DNA from 3 places in the Serratia sp. LSHTC3 genome. Region 2 is predicted to be linked to each of the others. Evidence: riboswitches for the same ligand, from Rfam matches in the RefSeq annotation. Region 2 holds a riboswitch; each other region holds the start of a gene.
What was found. A riboswitch is a leader RNA that binds a small molecule or an ion and turns the genes downstream of it on or off. The one in region 2 is predicted to bind thiamine pyrophosphate.
Positions count from the first base shown of each region.

Region 1: another riboswitch for thiamine pyrophosphate. It lies ahead of thiM (hydroxyethylthiazole kinase); the one in region 2 lies ahead of AC2CGI_RS03430 (TenA family protein).
Region 3: another riboswitch for thiamine pyrophosphate. It lies ahead of thiB (thiamine ABC transporter substrate binding subunit); the one in region 2 lies ahead of AC2CGI_RS03430 (TenA family protein).

Region 1 is NZ_JBXUNP010000001.1:158,641-161,907, reverse strand. It holds gene thiD (bifunctional hydroxymethylpyrimidine kinase/phosphomethylpyrimidine kinase) at 1-703, opposite strand, end outside; gene thiM (hydroxyethylthiazole kinase) at 703-1,494, opposite strand; TPP riboswitch at 1,530-1,626, opposite strand; gene AC2CGI_RS00790 (TetR/AcrR family transcriptional regulator) at 1,718-2,332, opposite strand; gene AC2CGI_RS00785 (YtcA family lipoprotein) at 2,550-2,813, shown strand; gene mdtN (multidrug transporter subunit MdtN) at 2,824-3,267, shown strand, end outside.
Region 2 is NZ_JBXUNP010000001.1:718,224-721,490, reverse strand. It holds gene AC2CGI_RS03440 (SDR family NAD(P)-dependent oxidoreductase) at 1-443, opposite strand, end outside; gene AC2CGI_RS03435 (LLM class flavin-dependent oxidoreductase) at 457-1,479, opposite strand; TPP riboswitch at 1,630-1,732, shown strand; gene AC2CGI_RS03430 (TenA family protein) at 1,795-2,478, shown strand; gene AC2CGI_RS03425 (ABC transporter ATP-binding protein) at 2,475-3,215, shown strand; gene AC2CGI_RS03420 (ABC transporter permease) at 3,212-3,267, shown strand, end outside.
Region 3 is NZ_JBXUNP010000003.1:463,850-467,116, forward strand. It holds gene thiP (thiamine/thiamine pyrophosphate ABC transporter permease ThiP) at 1-1,057, opposite strand, end outside; gene thiB (thiamine ABC transporter substrate binding subunit) at 1,033-2,019, opposite strand; TPP riboswitch at 2,077-2,195, opposite strand; gene sgrR (HTH-type transcriptional regulator SgrR) at 2,233-3,267, opposite strand, start outside.

The DNA.
Region 1 (3,267 bases), 560 kb from region 2:
CGGCCACCGTGGCCGCCCAGTCGGCATGGCGCGGGCGCAGCGCCGCCAGCGCGGCCGAGAGCGTGCAGCCGGTGCCGTGGGTATGGCGGGTGGCGACGCGCGGCGCGGTAAAGCGCTGCTCGCCTTCGGCGGTAAACAGCCAGTCCGGGCTCTCGCTTTCGCTCAGGTGGCCGCCCTTCATCAGCACCGCCCGGCAGCCCATCGCCAGCAGCGCCCGCCCCTGCTCGCGCATCTGCGCTTCATCTTCCGCCGGCGCGCACGCCAGCAGCGCCGCCGCTTCCGGCAGGTTCGGCATAATGATCGACACCAGCGGCAACAGCTCGCGCCGGATAGACTCTACCGCCTCCGGCGCCAGTAACGGATCGCCGCTTTTCGCCAGCATCACGGTATCCAGCACCACAAATTCCGGCCGGTAATGGCGCAGACGTTCGGCCACCGCCTGTACGATGTCGGCATTGGCCAGCATGCCGATCTTGACGCTGTCGATGCGCACGTCGCTGAACACCGAGTCCAGCTGCGCGGCGACGAACGCCGGATCGATGTAATACACCGACTGCACGCCGCGGGTATTCTGCGCTACCAGCGCGGTGATCACCGAAGTGCCGTAGGCGCCGAGCGCCGAGAAGGCCTTTAAATCGGCCTGAATGCCGGCGCCGCCGCTGGGATCGGTGCCGGCGATGGTCAGCGCGTTAATACGTTTCATCACAGATCCTCCCCGCGCAGTTGATACAGGGCGTCGAGGAACGCCGGCGTAAAGCTGCCCGGCCCGGCGGCCTGCCTGGCCGCGAGGCCGCCGCAGTGTGACATCACCCGACAGGCGGTCGCCACGTTGTCCAGGCGATCGCCCGGCAGGGCGCAAAACGCCGCCGCCACCGCCGACAGCGCGCAGCCGGTGCCCACCACCCGCGTCATCAGCGGGGAGCCGCCTTCGATCGCCCAGTCGCGTTGGCCGTCGGTGACGTAATCCACCGCGCCGGTGACCGCCACCACCGCGCCGCTGCGCCGCGCCAGCTCACGCGCGGCGGGCAATGCCGCCAAGGAATCGTCGCCGCTGTCCACGCCGCGGCCGCTGGCCAGCAACCCGTTGAGCGCCATGATTTCCGAGGCGTTGCCGCGTATCGCCGCCGGTTGCTCGTCCAGCAGCTGTTTAGCGAAGGCGGTGCGGTAGGAGAGCGCGCCGACCGCCACCGGATCCAGCGTCCAGGGCTTGCCGGCCTGATTGGCGGCGGCCACCGCCGCCCGCATCGATTCGGCGCGCAGCGCGTTGAGGGTACCGACGTTGATCAGCAGGCCGTCGGCCAGCGCGCTGAACTGCGCCGCCTCTTGCGGCTCCACCACCATCGCCGGGGAGGCGCCGAGCGCCAGCAGCACGTTGGCAGTCAGCGATTGCACCACTTCGTTGGTCAGGCAGTGGATCAGCGGAGGCCGCTGTTGGAATTGGGTCAGGCAGGCCGCGGCGCGGGCGCCGGGTAGTGCATCAGGTCGAGCGATCATATTCCTCCCAACCGGCGTTCAAGAAGGCGGCGCCGGTTGAGCGGCCGTGACTTCCCTACGCTGGCATTATCCAGATCAGGTAATACGGGTATTTCTCAGCCTTCACGCGGAAGGGCACCCCGAGTCATGAAAATCAATAGGTTGTGATCAACATTGCGTTAATCCCTGCAGGGGATCATGCCAGCGGCGGCGCGGACAAACAAGCGATTAAATTGGCTCGCGCCTAAGCGATGCTTCCCTCTTTTCCCGCCAGATACAGGCTCAGCACGCCGGGCAGCTCCGCCAGGGTAAACGCCACGTTCTGCGGCGCCGTTTTGAAGATGTGGTGCAAGGTGCCGGCCACCAGGCTTTGCAACAGCCGGGTTTGCTGCAGGATCTCCGCTTCGGCGGTCTCGGGGCGGCGCAGCTGCAGCACTCGGGCGATCAGCGCCAGGAAGCTGGACTTTTCATCCGGCAGGTTCATTTCCCGCATCACCGGCAGGTAGTCGGCGTGCTCGCGCAGGTACTGCGCATAGGGAGAAAACAGTCGCTGGATCACCTCTTCAGCGGAGAGGCGCCTCCACTCGTCGTCGCTGGCCAACGCCATGTCGCGCACCAGCGCCTCGATCGATTCGGTGTGCCGATCCGCCAGCGCCTTGATCACCGCGTGGCGATCGGGGAAAAAGTGATACATCGAGCCGATGGAGGTTTTGGCGTGCTTGGCGAGCCGCTGCATGCTGAGCGCCGCCAGCCCGTCCTGCGCCACGATCGCCGCCGCCGAATCCAGAATGGTTTGTACGCGTTGCCGCCCTCTTTCCTGCTGCGGCTCCCGCCCGGTGATGTGTTCGTCGATTTGCATATTCGTTTCTGCCCGCTGTCATCAACGCATTATACCCATTTGCCGCCGCGAAGGCAGGGTGACACAAAAAACTAGATTAACTCCTCTAGTTTAGAGTAGAGTATTTATTCTAGTTTCTCCTTGCGCAAGCGTGAGGAAGACAAACAGTGACCTCACTCACTGAAAAAGAGTCATTCCATTCGGCCCGTCGACCAAGCCAATCGCCAGAGAACGCCCTATGCCCGACAAAAAACTGCTTATCACCTGCCTGACCGCGCTGCTGCTCACCGGGTGCTCACCGGCACCGTCCATGGTGGTGTTCGGCGCTTCGTTCCCCGACTGGCTGTTTTGCCTGTGCGGCGGCGTGGCGGGCATGGTGGCGATCCACCTGCTGCTGCGCACCCCGGAAAAACGCGCCTGGCTGGCGCCGCAGCTGCTGACGTATCCGGCGCTGACCGCGCTGATCGCCATGCTGACCTGGTTACTGGTTTTCCCCCACTGAGACTGACGCCATGACCCAACCACAAACCTCCAACAAGCGCAGACTGCTGGTGCTTACCCTCCTGGCGTTGACGCTCATCGTGGCCGCCGTCGTCGTCTGGCGGGTGGAAAACGCCCCCACTACCGACGATGCCTACGCCTATGCCGACACCATCGACGTAGTGCCGGAGGTGAACGGCCGCATCGTCGAGATGCCGATCCGCGACAACCAGGAAGTGCGGCAAGGCGATCTGCTGTTCCGCATCGATCCGCGCCCTTACCAGGACGCGCTGGCGGCCAGCGAAGCGCGCCTGATCACGCTGAATGAACAGATCAAACTGACGCAGCGTTCGGTCAACGCGCAGCAGTACAACGCCGAATCGATGAACGCCATCGTCAAACGCTCGCAGGCGCTGGTGGCGCAGGCGACCGACACCCTCAACCGCCGACAGAAGCTGCTCGGCAAGAACTACGTT
Region 2 (3,267 bases):
GCGGTGACGAACAGCTTGCTGTCCGAATAGGAGCCGGCTGCGCCGCCAAGCCAGTCCACGCCGTTCAGTTCCGCCACGCCGTCAAAGTGCATGCTGCTGCTCAGGTAGACGATGCGATCGGGGCGTTCGATCAGGGCCGTCAGCAGATAGGGCGCCATCACGTTCACCGGCATCACCTGCGGCCCGGTGAACATGCCGGCGTTGTGGATCACCGCATTCGGGCGGCCAAGACGATTCACCTGCTCGGCGACCTGCCGGATCTGCTGCACCTCGGACAGATCGCCAATCACCGCCTGCGCGCCCTGATCCAGCAGATCGCGCACCGCCTCCAGACGGCCGGGGGCGCGCGCATGCAGGATCACCTGATGCCCTTCCTCCAACAGCGTTTGCGCGGCGGCGCGGCCCAGCCCGTCGACCGAACCGGTAATGAAAATGCGTGACATGCCACTCCTCCGTTTAGCGCCAGCCGAGCGCCGGCGCGACATGGGTTAAAATCGATTCGATAACGTGGGCGTTATAATCCACGCCCAGCTGGTTAGGCACGGTCAGCAGCAGCGTATCCGCTTCGGCGATGGCCTCGTCCTGCGCCAGCTGCTCGATCAGCGCGTCCGGCTCGGCGGCATAGCTGCGGCCGAAGATCGCCCGGGTCTGCGCGTCGATATATCCCAGCTGATCGCCCTCTTTGCCGCTGCCACCGAAGTAATTGCGATCCCGCTGATCCACCAGCGCAAAGATGCTGCGGCTCACGGAAACCCGCGGCTCGCGCGCATGGCCGGCCTCTTGCCAGGCGGCGCGATAGGCGCGGATCTGCTTGGCCTGCTGGATATGGAAGGGTTCGCCGGTCTCGTCATTCTTGAGCGTCGAGCTTTGCAGGTTCATGCCCAGCTTCGCCGCCCAGACGGCGGTGGCGTTCGAACCGGCGCCCCACCAGATGCGATCGCGCAGCCCGGCGGAAAACGGCTCCGGCCGCAACAGCCCGGGCGGATTGGGGAACATCGGCTGCGGATTGGGTTCAGCGAACCCTTCGCCGCGCAGCGCTTCCAGAAAGACTTCGGTATGGCGGCGGGCCATGTCAGCGTCGGTTTCGCCCTCGGCCGGGGCGTAACCGAAATAGCGCCAGCCGTCGATCACCTGCTCCGGCGAGCCGCGGCTGATGCCGAGCTGCAGCCGCCCGCCGGCGATCAGATCCGCCGCGCCGGCGTCCTCCACCATGTACAGCGGATTTTCATAGCGCATGTCGATCACGCCAGTGCCGATCTCGATACGTTGGGTTTTGGCGCCGATGGCGGCCAACAGCGGGAACGGCGATCCCAGCTGGCGCGCGAAGTGGTGCACGCGAAAATAGGCGCCGTCCGCGCCCAGATCTTCGGCGGCAACCGCCAGATCGATGGACTGCAGCAGCGCATCCGCTGCGGAACGGGTGCCGGACTGGGCGGAAGGCGTCCAGTGGCCAAACGAGAGAAAACCAATCTTTTTCATCGGGCATCGTCCTCAAAGGCAAAATCATCGGCCTACAGTGACAAAAACCGCGCGCCTTGCGCCAGCAAAATCGCCCCCGATCGCACTAAACGAACCGATTGCCGCCGCGCCGCCCGGCGATTGTAATCAAAAAACAAATGTCGTATAACAGGCAGCTCCGAGGGGTGTCCTGTTACGGGCTGAGATGGCGCAAGCCGAACCCTTTGAACCTGATCTGGGTCATGCCAGCGAAGGGACGGTTAGGCAACAACGCAATCACCCGTTGCCTGTTCATACCTCAGCGTGCCCGGATCTCCACTGACTCAAGGAGGTCCCATGTCCATCACCACCCTGTTCGAAAGCGGTCTTTACGGCCGGCTGCGCCACCATGCCGGCAGCCACTGGCAGGACTACGTCGATCACCCGTTTCTGCAGCAGCTGGCCGCCGGCACCTTGCCTGAACGCGCTTTTCGCCGTTACCTGACCCAGGACTATCTGTTCCTGCTGCACTTCGCCCGCGCCTACGCGCTGCTGGTCAGCAAGCTGCGCACCCTGCCGGAGATGCGCGCCGCCACCGCCTCGCTCAACGGCATCGTCGCCGAGCTGCCGCTGCACGTGGCCTACTGCGCCGAATGGGGGCTAAGCGAAGCGCAGATCGCCGCCCAGCCGGAAGCGGCGGAGACCATGAACTACACCCGCTACGTGCTGGATATCGGCCATGCCGGCGACGCCCTCGATCTGTTGGCCGGTCTGCTGCCCTGCGTGGCCGGCTATGCCGAAATCGGCCTGCGGCTGCTGTACGATCCCGCCACCCAGATGGAGGGCAATCCTTACGCCTCCTGGATCCGCAACTACGGCGACGAGGGCTATCTGGCCGGCGTACGCGCCGCCATCGAACTGCTGGAAACCGTTGGTCGGCAGCGCGGCGCACAGGATCGCTTCACCGAGCTGGCGCAGATTTTCACCACCGCCACCCAACTGGAGTCGGCATTTTGGCAGATGGGGCTGAACGCCTCATGACCTCTCCGCTTCTCCCGCCCGGTATCCAGGTGCGGGATCTCAGCCTGCGTTTCGGTCAGCACATCGTCTTCGACCGGCTGAGCTTCGACATCGCCGGCGGCAGCTTCGTCGCCCTGCTCGGCGCCAGCGGCGCCGGCAAAACCAGCCTGCTGAAGATCATCGCCGGCCTGGCGCAGGCCAGCTCTGGTTCGGTGACCGGCAGCGACGGCCTGCCGATCGCCGGGCGCATCGCCTACATGGGGCAAAAAGATCTGCTTTACCCGTGGCTGACCATCGAAGAGAACGTCGCCCTCGGTTCGCGGCTGCGCGGCGAAACGCCGGATCGGGTTTGGGCGGCGCACCTGCTGGAGCGCGTGGGCCTGGCCGCGCATGGCCGCAGCCTGCCCGCCTCGCTGTCCGGCGGCATGCGCCAGCGCGCCGCCATCGCCCGCACGCTCTACGAACGCCAGCCGATCGTGCTGATGGACGAACCCTTTTCCGCGCTGGACGCCATTACCCGCGCCGAGATCCAGAGCCTGGCCGCCGAGCTGCTGGCGCAAAATACCGTGCTGTTGATCACCCACGATCCGATGGAAGCCTGCCGCCTGAGCCACCGGCTGCTGGTGCTGTCGCCCTGGCCGCTGGGCCTCGACGATACTCACCGCATCAGCGGGCTACCGCCGCGCGCGCCGGATGACGCCGACCTGCTGAAAAGCCAGGCCGAGCTGCTGCAGCAGCTGGTGAGGGCTGCACAATGAATAGTGCCCAAGAGCGTGGACTCACCCGCCTGCGGCGCGGGCTGACGGTGTT
Region 3 (3,267 bases), on a different contig from region 2:
GCAGCATCATCGTGAGCGCCACGCACAGCAGCCCGGCGCCGAGGGCGATGCGTAGCGACGTGAACAGCGCCTGCCACAGCACCGGCTGGCGCAGTACGTTGAGGATAGCCTGGTTGGCGCCATCGGCGATCACCGCCAGCAGAGGCGGCAGCAGCAGCAACAGCGCGGCGGCGATCAGCAGAAAATCGCCGACGCGTCGCCACAGGCTGTCATCCGGATTGCGCCAGCGCTGGGCGTGGGTATGCCCCACCGGCAATGCCTGGCTCAGGCGCTGACTGATCAACACCAGCCCGAGACAACAGCCCAGCTGGATCAGCGCCAGCATGGCGGCACGCCCCAGATCGTAGTCGTAACTCAGCGCCTGGTAGATCGCCAGTTCGATGGTGGTGGCCTGTGGCCCGCCGCCCAGCGACAGCACGGTGGCGAAGCTGGCGAAGCACAGCATGAAGATCAGCGCGCCGCTCGGCAGGATTTGGCGGCGCAGCGCCGGCCATTCGACGAAGCGGAACTGCTGCCAGCCGCTCATACCCAGTTGAGCGGCCAGCTGGCGCTGCTCTACCGGAATGTTCTCCAGCGCCTGCAGCAACAGGCGGGTGGCCAGCGGCAGGTTAAAGAACAGGTGCGCCAGCAGAATGCCCTGCAGACCGTAGGGCGAGAAACCATACTCGACGCCCAGCCAGCCGCACAGCGTCGCCAGCCAGCCCTGGCGCCCATAGACGCTGAGCAGGCCGAATACCGCTACCAGCACCGGCAGCACCAGCGTCATGGCGCACAGCCGCAGCAACAACTGCCGGCCGGGGAAACGGCGGCGATAGAGCGCGCGCGCCAGCAGAATGGCGGGCAGCACCGAAATCAGCGCCGACAGCAGCGCCTGCAGGAAGGTGAAGCGCACCACGTGCCACAGGTAACTGTCCTGCCACAGGCTGCGCCAGTCGCTGTCCGGCGCGTGACGCCACAGCGAACCCAGCGCCAGCGCGGCGACGAGCAGGATCAGGCCGGCGGCCAGCAGCCCCGGCCAGAGCCAGCGGGGGATCAGCGGCTGACGGCGGTTTGCCATGCCCGGATCCAGCCGCCGCGTTGTGTGGCCACCTCTTCGGCGCTGTATTGCAGCGCGGTCTGCGGCACGTTCATCTGCTCAAAGCCGACGGGCAGCGGGGTGTTGATCACCGGGTACATCCAGTTGCCGGTCGGGATGGTGTTCTGGAATGCCGGCGTCACCATGAACCGCATGAAACGCTCGGCCAGCTCAGGCTGTTTGGCGGCTTTCAGCTTGCCCGCCACTTCCACCTGCAGGTAGTGGCCTTCGCTGAACGTGGCGGCGGCGTAAAGGTCTTTTTTCTCTTCGATCAGGTGGTAGGCGGGAGAGGTGGTATAGCTGAGCACCAGATCGCCTTCGCCTTTCAGGAACAGGCCGTAGGCTTCGCTCCAGCCTTTGGTGACGGTGACGGTCTTCTTCGCCAACTGCTGCCAGGCGGCCGGCGCCTTGTCGCCATACACTTTTTGCATCCACAGCAGCAGGCCGAGCCCCGGCGTGCTGGTGCGCGGATCTTCGTAGATCACTTTCCAGTTGCGGTCGCTGCTGACCAGCTCCTGCAGGCTTTTCGGCGGGTTCTTCAGTTTTTCTTTGTTGTAGACGAAGGCGAAGTACCCGTAGTCGTAAGGCACGAAGGTCGCGTCCTGCCAGCCGCCCGGCACCGTCAGCCTGGCGGTATCGACGCCGCTCGGCGCGAACAGGCCGGTTTGCTGCGCCGCCTGCAGCAGGTTGTTGTCCAGCCCCAGCACCACGTCGGCGGCGCTGTTCTTGCCCTCCATGCGCAGGCGGTTCAGCAACGAGACGCCGTCTTCCAGCGCCACGAACTTCAGTTCACAGTCGCATTCGGCCTCGAAGGCTTTTTTCACCGCCGGGCCAGGGCCCCAGTCGGCGGCGAAGGAATCGTAGGTGTAAACCGTCAGCGTCGGCTTGGCGAACGCCGGCGCGGCGCACAGCAGCAATAAGCAGGGCAGATATTTTTTGACCACGTTGCACTCCTGAAAAATAAGGGGGCAAGGGCATCTGAGGGGGCGAGGCGGCGTCGCCGGTTCGCTGGGCTCAAATCCCTCCGCCGGTATTGACCGGATCAGGTTCGACGGGTGTGCTCTCAGCGGAAAATCAGGCTTATTACGCGGCCCGGCTCTCCGCACCCCGTTGAGACGGCGCTATTGTAAAGATTAACCGACTTGGGCGAAAGGCGCTTATGTCTCCGGCGGGGCAAACCAGGCGGACTTGAAGTCGAACCAGCCGAGGGTGTTCATCCGCACGCCGCGCATGCTGCGCTGGCCGTGCAGCTGCAGCCAGTGGTGGAACAGCGGATGCAGCTGGTGGTTGCTGACCAGACGCTGGCAGAACTCCGCCAGCGGCAGACGGTTGGCGCGCCACAGCGCCGCGTCCTGCGCCAGATCTTCGTTCATGCAATGCTGCATCAGCGGCAGTTCGTACAGCGTGGCGAACAGCGAAAACTCCAGCGGCAGATAGAAGTTGGCGCTGCCAAGCCACAGATCGCTGCGCGCGTCGCCCTGGTGCCAGGTGGCGTAATCCACGCTTTGCACGATCAGGCGGATGCCGTGCTGCGCCAGCAGCGGCTCGATCGCCTGACGGATGGCGTGAAACTCCGAATGCTCATTGAAGTGGGTCATCGTCAGTTCGGTCAGCCCCGCCGGTTTGGGCTGCTGCGCCAGCGCGCGGTTGTGGTGCCAACGGGGCAGCAGGCCGTACGCCGGCGACCAGTAGCGTTGGTAGAGCGGCCCGGCGTGGCTCAGCAGCGAAATGGGATTGATCAATTCGCACAGCCAGCTGCGAATGGCGGGATCGGCGGCCAGCGGGGAGCGCCGGTCGAACAGCAGGAAATAGCAGCCCTCTTCCAGCCGGCTTTCCAGTTCGTTGTTGCCGGTTTCATCGCCCTGCAGCTGTACGCCGGAATGCACCAGTTCTTCGGAGAACTCCGGCAGCACCCAGATATTCACCTCGTCGATCAGCGCCCGGTAGCCAAAATAGTCGTCGAAGGCGTGGATCTTCATCTGGCTGGGGAGATTGCGCACTACGCGATAGGGGCCGGTGCCGATCGGATGGCGGGCGAAATCCGGCAGTTCGCGCCATTCGCGCGGCAGGATCATGGCGTGCACGCTGCCCAGCAGCCAGGGCAGCCAGTGGTCGGGGCTGCGCAGATGCACGTCAATCACGAATGGCGTCGGCGAGGTGACGCTCTCGATATGCGAGAACAGCGGTTGCGA